DNA from 4 places in the Micromonospora sp. WMMD710 genome. Region 1 is predicted to be linked to each of the others. Evidence: riboswitches for the same ligand, from Rfam matches in the RefSeq annotation. Region 1 holds a riboswitch; each other region holds the start of a gene.
What was found. A riboswitch is a leader RNA that binds a small molecule or an ion and turns the genes downstream of it on or off. The one in region 1 is predicted to bind cyclic di-AMP.
Positions count from the first base shown of each region.

Region 2: linked by a shared signal. The riboswitch ahead of O7620_RS22240 (hypothetical protein) and the one ahead of O7620_RS24510 (C40 family peptidase) in region 1 are both predicted to bind cyclic di-AMP.
Region 3: linked by a shared signal. The riboswitch ahead of O7620_RS02150 (hypothetical protein) and the one ahead of O7620_RS24510 (C40 family peptidase) in region 1 are both predicted to bind cyclic di-AMP.
Region 4: linked by a shared signal. The riboswitch ahead of O7620_RS13700 (C39 family peptidase) and the one ahead of O7620_RS24510 (C40 family peptidase) in region 1 are both predicted to bind cyclic di-AMP.

Region 1 covers NZ_JARUBD010000001.1:5,291,363-5,295,319, forward strand. Annotated here, with positions in the region: gene dcd (dCTP deaminase) at 1-410, shown strand, start outside; gene O7620_RS24510 (C40 family peptidase) at 489-1,529, opposite strand; cyclic di-AMP (ydaO/yuaA leader) riboswitch at 1,543-1,678, opposite strand; gene O7620_RS24515 (peptidoglycan recognition family protein) at 1,913-3,895, shown strand; gene O7620_RS24520 (C40 family peptidase) at 3,951-3,957, opposite strand, start outside.
Region 2 covers NZ_JARUBD010000001.1:4,820,109-4,824,065, reverse strand. Annotated here, with positions in the region: gene O7620_RS22250 (MarR family winged helix-turn-helix transcriptional regulator) at 1-48, opposite strand, end outside; gene O7620_RS22245 (carbonic anhydrase) at 274-990, shown strand; gene O7620_RS22240 (hypothetical protein) at 1,048-2,067, opposite strand; cyclic di-AMP (ydaO/yuaA leader) riboswitch at 2,072-2,202, opposite strand; gene O7620_RS22235 (YibE/F family protein) at 2,369-3,739, opposite strand.
Region 3 covers NZ_JARUBD010000001.1:430,256-434,212, forward strand. Annotated here, with positions in the region: gene O7620_RS02140 (SRPBCC family protein) at 1-338, shown strand, start outside; gene O7620_RS02145 (hypothetical protein) at 776-1,432, opposite strand; gene O7620_RS02150 (hypothetical protein) at 1,556-2,572, opposite strand; cyclic di-AMP (ydaO/yuaA leader) riboswitch at 2,629-2,760, opposite strand; gene O7620_RS02155 (cation diffusion facilitator family transporter) at 2,903-3,820, opposite strand; gene O7620_RS02160 (AAA family ATPase) at 3,928-3,957, opposite strand, start outside.
Region 4 covers NZ_JARUBD010000001.1:2,989,527-2,993,483, forward strand. Annotated here, with positions in the region: gene O7620_RS13690 (alpha/beta hydrolase) at 1-369, opposite strand, end outside; gene O7620_RS13695 (hypothetical protein) at 490-1,518, shown strand; gene O7620_RS13700 (C39 family peptidase) at 1,590-2,438, opposite strand; cyclic di-AMP (ydaO/yuaA leader) riboswitch at 2,665-2,806, opposite strand; gene O7620_RS13705 (hypothetical protein) at 3,109-3,879, opposite strand.

The DNA.
Region 1 (3,957 bases):
AGGACGACCTGACCTCGGTGGTCGAGGTGCCCGACGGCGAACCGTTCGTCCTGCACCCGGGGGAGTTCGTGCTCGCCTCGACGCTCGAGGTCATCTCGCTGGGCGACCAGCTCGCCGGCCGGCTCGAGGGGAAGAGCTCACTGGGCCGACTCGGTCTGCTCACCCACTCCACCGCCGGCTTCATCGACCCGGGCTTCTCCGGGCACGTGACGCTGGAGCTGTCCAACGTGGCGAACCTGCCGATCACGCTCTGGCCGGGCATGAAGATCGGCCAGCTGTGCATCTTCCGGCTCTCCTCGCCGGCCGAGCACCCGTACGGCTCGGTGGTGTACGGCTCGCGCTACCAGGGGCAGCGGGGGCCGACGCCCAGCCGCGCCTGGCAGCACTGGCGTACCTGGCCGACCCGCTGACCCGCGACGCACGACCGGGCAGACGCCGAGGGCCCGCCGCGAACGGATCGCGGCGGGCCCTCGGGCGTCCGGGCTGGGTCAGCCTGGGCGGCCGTAGCTGTGGATCGGGCCGTCGCCGACCTTCTTCATCTTGACGGGCTGACCGGCCTGGGGGGCGTGCACCACCCAGCCATTGCCGACGTACATGCCGACGTGGTGGATGTCGCTGTAGTAGAAGACCAGGTCACCGGGGAGCAGGTCGCCCTTGCTGACGTTCTTGGTCACCCGGCTCTGCGCGGCGGCGTTGTGCGGCAGCGACACCCCGGCCTTGGCCCAGGCGGCCAGCATCAGCCCGGAGCAGTCGTACGAGTTCGGACCCTCGGCACCCCACACGTAGGGCTTACCGATCTGGGCGCAGGCGAACTTGACCGCCGTGCCCGCGGCACCTCCGGGATAGCTGGCCGGGCAGGGCGCGGGACGCAGCGGGCCGCCGCCACCGTTGCCGTACACCTTGAGGCGCAGCTTCTGCAGGCGGTCGATCTCCTCGTTGATCTGCTTCTTCTTCGCCGCCAACTGCGCCTCGGTACGGCCCAGTTGGGTCACCATCTCGTCCAGCGGCGCCTTCTGCGCGGCCAGTTCGTCACGCAGGTCGGCCACCTGGCGGACGTCCTGCTGCTGGTTGTGCGCGAACCGGTCGAGCATCTCGAGCTGCCCGACCACCTCGCTCGGCGACCGGCTGCCGAGCACCGCGTTGACGGTGGAGACGTTCTCGCCCTTGTACGCACGCACGGCCAGGGCGCTGACCTTGTCCATCGCGGCGTCGACCTGACGCTCCAGGGGAGCGATCCGGGCGGCCAGGGCGTCGGCCTGCTTGCGCTTGACGGCGAGGTCGGCCCGGGTGGCGTTGTGCCGTTCGATGATGGGTTCGAGTTTGTTCCAGTCGGCGTCGATCTGGCGCTCGATCTCGGCGACGGACGGGTCGGCGTGGGCCGCCGTGGCGCTGCCCGTCAGGACGACGGCGACGCCGACCAGTGCGGCGAGAGCGTTGGTGAAGCGGGACCAGCGTGGGCGCGGCACGATCGTTGTCGGGCCGGCTGCTGCCGGCCGCTCGGACGGCGGCCGCGGGGCATGGAGTGCCACCGGGGTTCCGTTCTCCTTCTTCCTGACCGCCTACCGGGTTAGCTGACGGGTTCGGGCGGGAAGTCGGCGCCCTACCGCAGTGGCTGCGGATTCACCCCGAGGAACCTGGGTCCCCGGTTCGTTCGGAAACGACTCGGCGGTGTCGGTCCGTCACCGCCCGGGGTGGGCGGACCTGCTATCGGGCCGACGAATGACCAGCGTAGAGACGCCCGTTACCGATCCGCAACCCGTGCGGCCGTGACACTCCGTACCGATCGGAGAGGGTCGCCGGCGATAGGCGAAGATTTCCTTCCGAACGCGTCGATACATGGAAAGGTATTGACGCGGACTCCCGGGCGGCGCGAAGGTGACCTCACCTTTGTCCGTGGAATCTAGGGGGTTCGATGCACCGTCCAACCCTGTCCGCCGGCCGGCGCGCCCTGCTCGCCGCCGCCGTGGTCGCCGCCGCGACCGGGGTACCGCTACCCGCCGGCGCGGCCGCCGCCGCACCCACCGTCGACCGTCAACAGCGGTACGCCGCCGCGGCAGCGGAGTACGGCGTACCGATCGACGTGCTGCTCGGCGTCTCCTACCTGGAGTCGCGCTGGGACAGCAACGCCGGCACACCGAGCACCAGCGGCGGCTACGGCCCGATGCACCTGACCGACGCCCGCCACGTGGCCGCCCTGCCCGGGCGCGGTCACCACGACGCCGGCACCGAGGACCCGCGCGGCGACGACTCCCGTCCGGCGCTGGCACCCGCGCCCCCGCAGGCCGCGGACCCCGCACCACCCGGCACCGCGTTGCAGACCGTGGACACCGCCGCCACCCTGACCGGCGCGGCGCCGGAGTCGCTGCGCACCGACCCCGACGTCAACATCCGGGGCGGGGCGGCGCTGCTGGCCGCGTACCAGAAGGAGCTAGGTGCCCCGGTGGGCGCCGGCACCGACCCGGCCACCTGGTACGGCGCGGTGGCCCGCTACGCCGGCGCGGACAGCGCCGACGCGGCGGCGGCCTTCGCCGACGAGGTCTTCACGACGATCGGCGCCGGCGAGTCCCGGGTGACCGACGACGGCCAACGGATCACCCTGCCGGCCCGCGCGGTACAGCCGGAGCGTTCCTGGCTGGACCGGCTGGGCCTGCGCCGGCTGGCCCGACCGGACGGGCTGGAATGCCCCCGCACCGTCTCCTGCGAATGGATCCCGGCGCCCTACGAGGCGTTCGGCGACGGGGACTACGGCAACCACGACCTCTCCGACCGGCCCGCCCGGCAGAAGATCGAGTACATCGTCATCCACGACACCGAGGCGAGCTGGGCGACCACCCTGAAACTCGTTCAGGACCCGACCTACGTGAGCTGGCACTACTCACTGCGCTCGGTGGACGGGCACATCGCCCAGCACGTGAAGACCAAGGACGTCGGCTGGCACGCCGGCAACTGGTACGTCAACGCCAAGTCGATCGGCCTGGAACACGAGGGCTTCGCCGCGCAGGGCACCTGGTACACCGAGGCGATGTACCGGACCTCGGCGAAACTCGTCCGGCACCTCGCGCTGCGGCTCGGCATCCCGCTGGACCGCCAGCACATCATCGGCCACGACAACGTGCCCGGCACCATCGCGTCGACCGTTCGCGGGATGCACTGGGACCCGGGGCCCTACTGGGACTGGTCGCACTACTTCGACCTGCTGCACGCGCCGCGACTGGACACCGGCACCCCGGCCACCGGGCTGGTCCGGATCGACCCGGACCCCGCCACCAACCAACCGGTGTTCACGGGATGCGTCACCCCCGGCGTGCCGTGCGCGCCGCGCGGCTCCTCGTCGGTGGTGCTGCACACCGCGCCGTCCGCCGACGCGCCCCTGGTCAACGACATCGCACTACGCCCGGACGGCACCCCGAACACCATGGAGGTGTCGGATCACGGCGCCCGGGCCTCCGCCGGCCAGACGTACGCGTTGGCCGGCCGGCAGGGGGACTGGACGGCCATCTGGTACCTCGGACAACGCGCCTGGTTCCACAACCCGGCGTCCGCGCCGACGGCCAGGTGGACCGTGGGCGTGGTGGCCACCCCGAAGCCCGGACGGGCCACCATCCCCGTGTACGGGCGGGCGTACCCGGAGCAGGCGGCCTACCCGGCCGGCGTGCCCTACCAGACGATCTCCCCACTTCAGTACACCCTCGCCGCCGGGCAGCGGTACGCCGTCGGCGCGGTACTGGCCGGCGAGTACTACCGGGCCAGCACGTTCGACGGGTCCTCGCCCGGCGACTGGACGGTGATCCGCGGCGAGAACCGGTACGCGCAGATCCAGTTCGGCCACCGCATCATGTACGTCAACCTGGCCGACGTGCAGCTCCTGCCGTGCCCGGCGGGCGCACCCCGCTGAGAAACCGCGACGGCCCCCGGTCGGTGACCGGGGGCCGTCGTCGTGCCTGGGCGGATCAGCCG
Region 2 (3,957 bases), 470 kb from region 1:
CGTCCAGTTCCGCCCGCCGCCGGTGTCGCCCGTCACAGTCCGTGCCATGGTTGGATCACCTCTCCAGGTGCCAAGCCTGCCTCAAGGGCTTCCCCGCCCCACTCTCGGGGGGTGTCCGACGACTGACCGCCGGGTCAATGCATGAAATCTAAATCACGCATATCTTGACGCCTCTTCCGGTGCGTGTGACGGTGTAGCCCCGAGCCGGCGCTCACCGCAGGCCCGCCTGAAGAGCCCGGTTGACCAGGTCATACGCATGGACGAGGAGCGGGGATGAGTCTTCCCGGAGCATCCGGCGGGCAGCCGGGTTCGCAGCGCGGCGCAGACGAGTCGTCGACGCACACCGAACCGGCCCGGGCGTACGCCGAGCTGGTCGCCGGCAACCGGCGTTTCGTCAGCGGCTCCCCGCGCCACCCCAACCAGGACGCCGGGCACCGGGCCGCGGTGGCCGACGGACAGCACCCGTTCGCGGTGATCGTCGGCTGCTCCGACTCACGGTTGGCCGCCGAGATCATCTTCGACCGGGGGCTGGGGGACCTGTTCGTGGTCCGCACGGCCGGGCACACGACCGGCCCGGAGGTGCTGGGCAGCGTCGAGTACGCCGTGACCGTGCTCGGCACCCCGCTGGTGGTCGTGCTGGGCCACGACTCGTGCGGCGCGGTCCAGGCGGCCCGGGAGGTCACCGCCACCGGCGTCGCACCGGCGGGGCACCTGGGCGCGGTGGTCGACGCCGTCCTGCCCAGCCTCCGTCGGGCCGCCGCCGAGGGGGTCGACGACATCGACGGCATCGTCGACATTCACATCGCGCAGACCGTCGAGACGTTGCTCGGGCAGTCGTCCGTGCTGGCCGACGAGGTGGCGCGGGGACGGTGCGCGGTAGTGGGCGTGTCGTACCGGCTGGCCGCCGGAGTGGTGCGCCCGGTCGCCGCCGTCCCGGCCGGCGTGGCGACGCTCGACGTGCCCGACGGGTCTGCGGCGGCAGCCGCCTGACGCGACGAGGGCCGCCCCGCGTGACGCGGGACGGCCCTCGACAGCGAGAGGTGCGGGTCAGAGCATCGACATGTGGACGTGGTCGGTGTGGTCCGAGTCCCCGCTGTACGACTTCCAGCCGGTTGCCGGGAACCAGATCTGCCGGTTCCAGATCACGTAGTAGATGCCGAGGCGGTCGGCGTTACGGATGAGGAATGCGGCAACGTTGTTGCCGTACATGCGGGTGTCGTCGTTGTGCCACGGGCTGAAGCCGCTCTTCTGCAACGACCAGTCGCAGGCGCGGCCCTTCGGGTGCTCCCACGGCCCGCCGGGGCGGTAGCAGCCGACGAACCGGTTGAAGCCGGCCTTCTTGACCTCCTTGTACGCGTGCAGCGTGCGCGGCGTGATGCAGCCGGAGGTGGTGGGGTCGTTCTCGCTGCAGGACTCGGACTTCCACTCACCGTCGACGGTCCGGCCGGGGCCGATCGCGGCGACCCGTGAGGTGGCGTCCACCAGACCGCCGGTGAAGCCCTGGCCGCCGACCAGGGCGAGCGCCTTGTCCGCGTCGCGCTTCTCCTTGGCCATCAGGGCGGCCTGCTTCTGCTGCTCGCGGACCTCCGCGTCGAGGGCCAGCTTGGCCTGCTCGGCGCGAAACTTCACCGCGTTGACCTCGGCGAGCTTCTTCTCGTTGACCATGTTCATCTCGTCGAGCGTGGCGACGCGCCGGACGAACGAGTCGGGGGCGTCGCTCTCCAGCAGCATCGCGATCGCGCCGATCCGACCGGTCCGGTACGACTGGGCGGCGATCTGACCGACCTGCGGGGCCAGGGCCTCCAGGTCGGCCTTCGCGCGGTCCACCTCGTGCGAGAGTTCGAGCTGTCGCTTCTTGGACTTGTCCAGCTTGGACTTGGCGGCGACGTAGTCCCGGTTGGTCTTCTCGATGACGTCGGTGAGCAGCTTGGGCTCGCCGTCCTCCTCGTGCCCGGACGGCGTGGGAGTCGTCGGGGCGGCGTGCGCGGGGAGGGGCCCGGCGAGCACGGTCAGTGCGGCGATCACGGCCACCACCGGTGTCAACCAGCGGCGTAGGGGTGCCGTCACAATGTTCCCTTCCGTCGACCGCCGACCGGGTTAGCTGACGGGTTCGGGGCGGAAGTGGCCCCTACCGCTGTCGCGGATTCACCCCACGTACCTGGGTTCCCGGCTCGCCGGTTGGCGATTGGGCGGTGGTACCGCAGGCGCCGCTTCGCGCCTTCGGCGGTGACCGGCAGCGAGGTTACCCGAGAGTCGACCGCCTGAGCTACGTCCCGATGCCGACTAAAAGCGTCATTTCGCCATGGCGTTGAGTGACCAGTGATGCGGTTCTCAGGCCGGATGCCCGATCTGGTCACGCTGAGGAGTGTCACCATGCCGTATCCGTGCTCCTGTTCGGCTCTGGCCACCGGTCGGTGGCGGTGGGCGGGGGTGTGGGCCCCGTCGGGTCCGGTCCGTCCGGTGGACCCGTGCGGGGGGAGCTCAGGGCGGCCAGCGCTTCCGCCCGGTCCGGCCGGGGCCGCCCGGCGGGGGCGTCGTCGGCCGGCGCGGCAGCCGACCGGCCGGCGGCGGTCACCACCGCGGCGAGCCCGGTGGTCAGCGGTACGGCGGCGATCAGGCCGAGGGTGGCGACCGCGCTGCGGACGATCTCCTGCGCGAGGAACTCGCTGGTGAGGATCTGGCCGAGGGGGCGCGTGTCGGCGGTGAGCAGGAGCAGCAGGGGCAGCGAGGCGCCCGCGTACGCCAGCACGATGGTGTTGACCGTGGAGGCGATGTGGGCCCGGCCGACCCGGGTGGCCGCCCGGTAGAGCTGCAACCGGGTCAGGCCGGGGTTGGCGTTCGCCAGCTCGGTGACGGTGGCCGCCTGGGTGACCGTCACGTCGTCGAGCACCCCGAGCGAACCGATGATGATCCCGGCGAGGAGCAGGCCGTGCAGGTCCACGTCGGCCTGGAACATCGACAGCGTGGTGGCGTCCTCGCTGCCGAAGCCGGTCAGGTGGGTGGCGGCGGTGGCGATGGTGGCCAGCACGCCGGTGAGCACCAGGCTGCCCAGGGTGCCGAGCACGGCGACCGAGGTCTGCGCGGTCACCCCGTGCGTCAGGTAGAGCACCACGAACATGATCAGCGCGGCGCCGACGACCGCCACGAGCAGCGGTGACCGACCGGCCGCGATGCCCGGCAGCACGAAGGTGAGCAGGATGGCGAAGCTCGCGGCCAGCCCGGCGAGCGCGGCCAGGCCACGCCACCGGCCGAACGCCACGATCGCGGCGGCGAAGACCACCGCGAGCCACACCAGCGGCGTGCCGCGCTGGTGTTCGGCGATGTTCCAGCTGCTGGCGCTGGGATCGGCCGGGTCGTTCAGCTCGACCAGGATGACCTCGTCGCCGACGTCGACCCGGGGCGCCCCCGGGCCGTCCGGTACCGGAGTCTGGACCTGCTGCCCGGCACTCGGCCCGTTCTGCACCCGGACGTCCACGGTGCCGCACGGCCCGTCGCCGGCGTCCGGTGTGCCCTCCGGGGTCTGCGGCGTGGGCGGGCACGGCTCGGTCACCACACGGGTCACGGTGCCCTGGTAGCGCGGGACGTCCGCGCCGCCGCCGGTCTCCGGCGTGCCGTCGCGGGGCCAGAGCACCAGCGCCGCGACCACCGTGGCGACGAACAGGGGTACCACCGTCGCGACGAGGATCCGTCGTACCCGGGGCGGGGCGGACGGAGCGGAACGGGTGTGGTCGGAACCCAATGCGAGACTCCCAACGAATCCGGTGCGGGGTACGTGCCGACGGGCCGGTCGGTTCACCGCCGCCGCGGTATTGCGGCGGCGGGCGCGACGGATCGCTGGATGACGACCGTTTGGTCACACACCGTGAACGAGGGGTCGGCTCGGCCGGGGGCGCCGCCGCGTCGAGGCGGTGTCGGCGCCGGACTGCGCGGCGGGATCCGGAGGGCCATCGCCGGAAA
Region 3 (3,957 bases), 4.9 Mb from region 1:
CACCACGCCCCGGCGCCCTGGCCAGCTACGCGATCAGCGACCGGTTGCAGGCCGGCCCGCTGCGCTTCCGGACCACCTACCAGGCCGACGTGCTGATCAACGAGGAGGACGAGATCGTCATGGTGGCCCGGCAGTGGCCGGCCACCACCGTGCGCAACCACACCCGACTGCGCGCCGAACCGGACGGACTGCTCCGGGTCGACGTGGAGATCACCCTGAGCGCGCCGGCCCCGCTGTTCCGGTACGCGTTCCGCCAGGCCCGCGCAGCCCACCTCGCCCTGGCCAGCCGCCTCGGCGCGGCCCTGGACCGCGCCGGCAACCCCCCACCCGCCACCTGACCCGCGCCCTCGCGCCCTCGCGCCTCCGCGCCCTCGCGCCTCCGCGCCCTCGCGCCTCCGCGCCCTCGCGCCTCCGCGCCCTCGCGCCTCCGCGCCCTCGCGCCTCCGCGCCCTCGCGCCTCCGCGCCCTCGCGCCTCCGCGCCCTCGCGCCTCCGCGCCCTCGCGCCTCCGCGCCCCGCGCCTCCGCGCCCTCGCGCCTCCGCGCCCCGCGCCTCCGCGCCCTCGCGCCTCCACGCCCCGCGCCCTCGCGCCTCCACGCCCCGCGCCCTCGCGCCTCCGCGCCCCGCGCCCTCGCGCCTCCGCGCCCCGCGCCCTCGCGCCTCCACGCCCCGCGCCCTCGCGCCTCCGCGCCCCGCGCGGGGCGGACCGGCGGTCCCCTGTCTCGCAAGATCGTGCTCGATCCTGGATGTAGTGGCATCCCGCGGCGCCGAGGCCACTACATCCTGGTTGTAGCGCGATCATGGGCGGCGGGGCCGGTGGGGCCGGTGGGGCCGGTGGGGCCGGTGGGGCCGGCGGGGCCGGTGGGGCCGGCAGGACCGGCAGGACCGGCGGGACCGGCAGGTGCGCGACGGCCGCGGGCGGCGTGGGCGGTGGCCGTGGGGCGGGCGAGCGCGGCAGGGGCGGCGGGGCGGGCGGGGCGGCGGCCCCACGGCTTGTACGTGGAGAGCACCGTCGCGATGATCATCAGGCTGGTCGAGACAGCGGGTGCGATCACCAGGTCGGCACGGTCCCGGGTGGGTAGTGCGGCACCCAGGTCACCGGCGTGGCGCAGGTTCGGGGTGAGCAGGAACAGGACCAGTCCGACCATCACCGTGGTGAGCACGAGTTTGACCAGTACCCAGCGGTAGCGCAGCAGACCCCACGGGGTGAGGAGGGCGCTGGCGACACCGATCAGCCAGACCAGCACGCTCAGCGGCGCGAACAGCACGGTGCCGAGCAGCGCGGTGACCGGGTAGACGGTGGCCGGGTCGGCGCCGCGCTGCACCGCCACGCCGAGGGTGAGCAGCACCAGGTCGGTGCCGAGCCAGCCGAGGGAGGTGACCAGGTGCAGGGTGAGCAGCGCCTTGCGGGCGGTGGGTGGAATTCGAGGCATACCCCGGATGCTGCCCGCCGGGCCCGGCCGGGTCGTCCGACGGCCGGCGACGTCCGGTGTACGCCCGCTGACGTACCCGTGGCCGGCACCCCCGGGTGAGGCGGGCGCCGGCCACGGGTGGGGTCAGTACACCGACAGGTGCACGTGGTTGGTGTGGTCGCTGGCCGGGTCGCCACCCGCCCCGCTGTACGACCTCCATCCGCTGCTCGGCAGCCAGATCTGCCGGTACCAGATCACGTAGAGCACGGCGAGCCGGTCGGCGTTGCGGATGAAGTACGCGGCCAGGTTGTTGCCGTACGTCTTGTCGGCGCCGGTGGCGTCACCGCCGAAGCCGCCCTTGGCCGCGGCGAAGTCGCAGGCCCGGCCCTTGGGGTGTTCGCCGGAGCCGCCGGAGCGGTGACAGGAGACGTAATGGGTGAAGCCGGCCGCCTTGGCCTGGTTGAGGGCGTGCAGGGTGCGGGGGGTGATGCAGCCGCTGGCCGGGGTGGGGTCGTTGATGCTGCACGATTCCGATGGCCAGGAGCCGTCGGAGTTGCGCGGCGCGGCCGTGGCGTTGGCGCTGGAGGTGCCCCGGTTGGAGCCGGTGTCGGCGGTGGTCTGCGGTTTGGGCGTGGTGGCCACGGTGAGAGCCCGTTCGGCCTGTTCCTTGCGCTTGGCCATCACCGCGACCTGCTTGCGCTGCTCGCGGATCTCGCCGTCCAGGGCGACCCGGGTACGGGTGGCCTCGTCCCTGGTGGTGAGCAGGTCGCGCAGCACCCGGTCCTCGTTGGCGGCGACCGCGTCCAGGGCGGCGGCCCGGTCCATGAAGCCTTCCGGGGTGTTGCTGTTGAGCAGCGCCGACATCGCGCCGAGCCGGCCGGTGCGGTAGGCCAGGCCGGCGATCTCGCCGACCTTGCCGCTGCGGACGTTCAGCTCGGCCTCGGTGGTCTTCAGCTGGGTGGTGAGCTGTTGCTGGCGCTGCAGCGAGGTGTCCAGGGCGCGCTTGGCGTCCAGGTAACCCTTGCTGGCGGCTTCCAGTTGGGCCCGGAGGGCGGGGGTGCCGCCCTCCTCGTCACCGTCGGGCGCCGCGGCGGCTCGTTGGCCGGTCGGGGGAGCGGCCGAGGCGGTGCCGGGCGGGAGTGCGATGCCGAGGGCCAGCATCGCGACGATCAGGGCCGCCAGGCGGCCGGCGGGTGGTCGTGCTGGTGCCACTACGCATGTCCTTCCGTCAGCCGCCGACCGGGTTAGCTGACGGGTTCGGGACGGAAGATCCCTACCGCTGACGCGGATGCACCCCAGGAACATGGTTCCCCGGTTCGCCCGCTCGGGCGATTAGGCGGCGGCCGCCACCGGCGCCGGGTGGGCGCCGCCTGGTGGAGGCCGGGACCGAGCCTACCGGTGCTGGTGGGGCCGCTGCAGCCGATGTGACGGACGGTGCGTACGTCGTCACGAAAAACTCGGACCAATCCGAGTGAATCTCCTGAAATGCTGTCACCACTCGACCGAACCGCAGGCACCGGGTGCGGCACCGGGTTCGATCTGCAGCGTGGCGTGCTCGATCCGGAAGTCCTCGTGCAGGGCCGTGCGCGCGGCGCTGAGCACCGTACCGACCTCGGCGCCGGGTGCCATGGTCAGGTGCGCGGAGGCCACCTCCATGCCCGAGGTGAGCGTCCAGACGTGCAGGTCGTGCACCTCGACCACGCCGGGAACCGCGGCGAGTCGGTCGTGTACGGCGGTGACCTGGAGGTGCTCCGGGGCGGCCTGCACCAGGATGCGGACGGCGGCCCGGCCGAGTCGCCAGGTGCGCGGCAGGATGAACACGCCGATGGCGACCGCGACCAGTGGGTCGGCCCACCACCAGTCGGTGACCGTGATGAGCAGTGCCGCGCCGATCACGCCGAGCGAGCCGAGGAGATCGCCGAGCACCTCCAGGTAGGCCCCCTGGAGGTTGATGCTCTCCCGGGCGCCCGCGCGGAGCAGGGCGAAGGCGGCCACGTTGGCGAGCAGGCCGAGTACGGCGACCGTGAGCATCGGGCCGGTCAGCACCTCGTGCGGATCGCCGAACCGGCCGATCGCCTCGATCACCACGTAGACCGCCACGCCGGAGAGCAGGGCGGCGTTGGCCAGCGCGGCGAGCACCTCGAGGCGGTAGAGCCCGAAGGTGCGCTGCGGGTCGCCGGTCGTCCGCCGGGTGGCGGTGATCGCGGCGAGCGCCATGCCGATGCCGAGCACGTCGGTGAACATGTGCCCGGCGTCGGAGAGCAGAGCCAGCGAGCCGGTGTGCAGGGCCGCCACGGCCTCGACCACCATCAGGGTGGCGAGCAGCCCGAACGCCGCCCAGAGCCGGCCCCGGTGCTGCTGCGCCGCGTTGGTGACCGACGCGTGGTGGTGGTCATGACCTGCGCCCACGAAATCCACCCTCCGTCGCCAGTCGGGACCCGGTCAAATGTATGCGCACATCGCTATGTATGCAAGTGTACGGTCGACGGGCGGCCGACGGTGCCCGCCAGGGCGGATCAGCCGGTCGGGTCGATGGTGGTGAGCCG
Region 4 (3,957 bases), 2.3 Mb from region 1:
GGTGCGGCTCAGCTCGGCGGGCGACCAGACCGCCTTGATGCCCACCCCGACCACCGCGTCCACCGGCAGCCCGGCGTCGCGGGCGGCCAGCGCGAGACCGACCACGCCGCCCAACGAGTGCCCGAGCACGACGAGCCGGTCGTCGGCTGCCAGGCCGTGGGCGATCCGCTCGGCGAGGCCCGCGAAGGAGTACGACGGCAGCGGCGCCGACCAGCCGTGGCCGGCGAGGTCCGGGGCGAGCCACCGCCCGGGCCAGTGCTGCTCCAGCAACGGCGCCGAGGGCAGCCACACGTCGCCGGTCGCCCCCATCCCGTGCAGTAGCAGCAGGACCGGCCCACGCCCGGCGCGACCACCCGATTCATCCCCCACGGCCGCAGTCTCCCACGGTTCGCGGCCAGGTACGAGCGTCGTGCGCGGACCCGACCGACAAAGATCCACTGTAGAGTGCGGCACCTGGACGGGGCATCGTCGTCGCGGAGAGGAGCCCCCGTGCTCAGAAGGTATCGATCAACACTGGTGGCGGCGGTGACGGTCGTCGCGCTCGGCAGCGCACCGGCCGTACCCGCGCTCGCTACACCGGCACCCGTCGCGGACGTCGCGGCGGCCGATCGCGTCCTGCGGGTCTACAACAACAACATCGAGAACCTGGTCATGAACAACTCCGACGGGAGTTGCACCCGGATCTCCGGACCGGACCACCTGAGCTCGATCCTGGTCGACGACGCCGGACGCACCGGCACCAGCGGCGTGGCGGCCCCCGACATCCTCATCGTGCAGCAGGTGCGCGGCACCGGCCAGGCCGAGGCGTACGCCGATCAACTGTCGGCCATGTTCGGTTACCCGGCGGGCACGTACGGCGCGATCGTGGCCTGGAGTGATCCGGAGCCGTGGGGCAGCACCCACCGGTGCAGCTCCCAGTCGCTCGGCGACCTGAAGAAGAAGCAGACCAACGGGATCATCTGGAACACCAGGACGCTCAGCCTCGCCGCCGGTGACATCTCCAAGTACTGGAGCGCGGGTTGGCTCAAGCCGGGCACCGCGTACGCCGACGGCGCCGGGTGCACGCTGTACAAGCCGCCGAACAGCGACCCGGACAGCACCGATTACGACAAGTGGAAGCGGACCAGCGCCATCGCGGCCCGGTTCACCGTCAAGGCGACCGGCACCAGCGTATTCGCGGCGACCATGCACCTGCCACAGGAGAACCGGCAGAACGCGTGCGCCGGCGACGGTGACCGGGGCATCGCCAACAGCGGCATCCACCTGGGTGCCGACGCGACGAGCCTGTTGAACGCCTCCACGATCCGGATCGTGGGGATCGACGCGAACCGCACGGGCATCGCGGCCGGCACGCTGAGCGGCTACGGCATGACCGGGTACGGGTCGGCCGCCACCAGCGGCTCCAGCAAGATCGACTATCTGTTCGTGAAGGGAAGCGTGCGGCCGTCCAGCATCGGCCACACGGTCAGCGGGACGAAGTCGAACCACTTCGCGCTGTACGGCTTCATCGACTACTGAGCGGGACACGAAGACGCCGCAGGCGCCGCCCCCTCGTGGGAGACGGCGCCCGCGGCGCTCCACCGCCTGGGTCAGGCGGAGTAACCCCGGGTGGCGATCCAGTTGGCCAGGTCGATCGTGGTGACCCAGTACGACGGGTCGGCAGCGTTCGCCGAGTCGGCGATCCGCACGGTCCGACCGTTGTCCTTGTAGCCCACGACGGCGATGTAGTGCCCGCCGCCGTAGGAGTGCCAGCCGCCGTCGGTGTCGGTGGCGTCGCCGACCACGTTGGCCACCACGCCACGGCCGTCGGTGATCGCGGCGACCACGTCGGCCTGGAGGCGATCCATCTGGGCCGGGCTGGGCGAGCCGGCGAACATCCGGGTCCGGTACGGGGAGCCCTTCACCTCGGCGTTGAGCACCCGGGTGGTGTCCTCGGCCGAGTTGGTGCCCATCTCGGTGGTGCCCAGCTCGACGGCGAGTTCGTCCAGGGTGCGGTCGACACCGCTGGCGCTGAGCGCGTTGCGGGTGGCCGCCGGACCACAGTTGTAGTAGGTGTTCTGCGCCTCGTAGTCGTAGTCGAGCACCTTGGTCGCGGGCGGCTTCGGCGGCGTCGGCTTCCGGGTGAGGTCCGGGTTGCCGCTGGCCTTCGCGGCGGGCGACGCGGCGCTGGCGGCCGGGGCGGCGGTGCTGGGCGCGACGCTGGCCGAGGGGGCCGCGACGCGCGCCTGGCTGCGGGACGCGGCGGTGTCGCTGCGCATCTCGGCGACCGTGGTCGCGGTGTGCTGGCTGGCCGGGGCGCCGTCGGCGTCGGCGAGCAGGACACCGGTGGTGGTCGCGATCGCGAGGGCCGCGGCGGAGGCGGCGACGATCTGGTACGGGCGCTCGGTGCTGAGGCGGCGGAGCTGACGGTGCAGGGTGTGCTTCACGGGGTCCTCCACGGTTCGGGGGAGAGCGGCACACCGGGGCCGAGCCGGTATCCGGGCAGGCGCCAGCGCGCGGACCGGGGTCCGCGGATGGTGAACCGCTCAGGGGAACGCCCGGCGCGGCCGGGCGGGAAAAACGGTGACCCGGGGGGTCAGCTCACCGACCGGATGAGCGGGGGCACCGTGGCGCCGTGGAGGCGGAGGAACAACCGAGGGGTGGAAAGGTGCTGCACGAGGATGGAACTCCTTCCGACACCGCCTACCGGGTTAGCTGACGGATTCGGGCGGGAAGATCGCCCTACCGCGGGCCGTGGCTCGCGGATTCACCCCGGACTTACTGATGGGTCCCCGGTTCGTTGATCACGATTGAGCGGGTCGGCGCGGCGTCGCCTCTTGCGATCGGTTACCGCACCGGACGGGACGACAATACTGGCCGGTTCAAGCCCTTGCCAAGCCGTGTCCACCTGCGTAAACATCATTTCGCCTGACAATTTCTGCGCGTATTGCCGATGACGTGACTCGATGGGACAACCGGTGACGGCGACGCCTGTGGTCGACAACCGGACAGGCCGCCGGCAACGTCGCCAAAATCGCGGGACCAATCGGGCCGATCGCGCCGGACGCCCGATTTCCCGGGCCCGTGACCGGGCTCACAGCACAGATCGGGCTCAACCGCTGATCGGGCTCATCCGACGCGAGCCGGACGCCACCGCGCCACCACCGCGGGACGGAACACCCGGGTCGCCGTCCGGCGGGCCGGCACCGCGGTCGGCCGGAGCCGGGCGGCCGCCGCGTACGCCTCCTCAGCGAGAGTGCTGGCCGACTCGGCGGCCAACTCGGCGTCCCGCCAGGCCGACCGCTCCCGCCCGGCGGCCACCGCGTAGTCGGCGCGCCTCGCGTCCCTGATCGCCCGGGCGATCAGGGCCTCCTGCTCGACCGGGTGCCGGCGGGGATCCCACCCGCGCCGGTGCCCGAACACGTCGCCGAGCTGCCCCATGGTCAACTCTCCGCGCCAGTGCGCCGCCATCGCGGCGCGGTGCAGGTAACGCTCCCGAGCGGCGTACTCCGCAGGAGTGTGCGGCGTGCGCGGGGTGGGCAGCGCCCCGGCCCCGGCGAAGCGACGGGCCGCGGCGTCCGCCTCGTCGTAGCGGGCCCAGGCCCGTTCCACCCGCTCCTGACTGATCAGCCAGTCAGCGCGTCGCCGTCGGGCGGTCTGGGCCGCGCCGGCCGCCGCGACGGCCACCTCCTCGGCGTAGCGCCGCAGGTCGGCGGCCTCGGCCGCGGCCACCTCACGGGCGGTGGGCGCGGTTGGGGCTGGCTCCCCCGTCGGCCCGCCCCGCTCCGGGCGGGCGACCAGGACGGCCAGCACGCTGAACGCCAGCAGGAACAGGGCCGACCAGATGGCGGCGGCCTGGGGCACCTCGGTCAGAAACTGGTAGAAGACGACGGTCTCCATGGTCGACACCTCGGAACGAGAGCGATGCGATGGTGGCCGCACGGGCCGACCGGATCGCGGCGGGGCCACGGGTCGGCG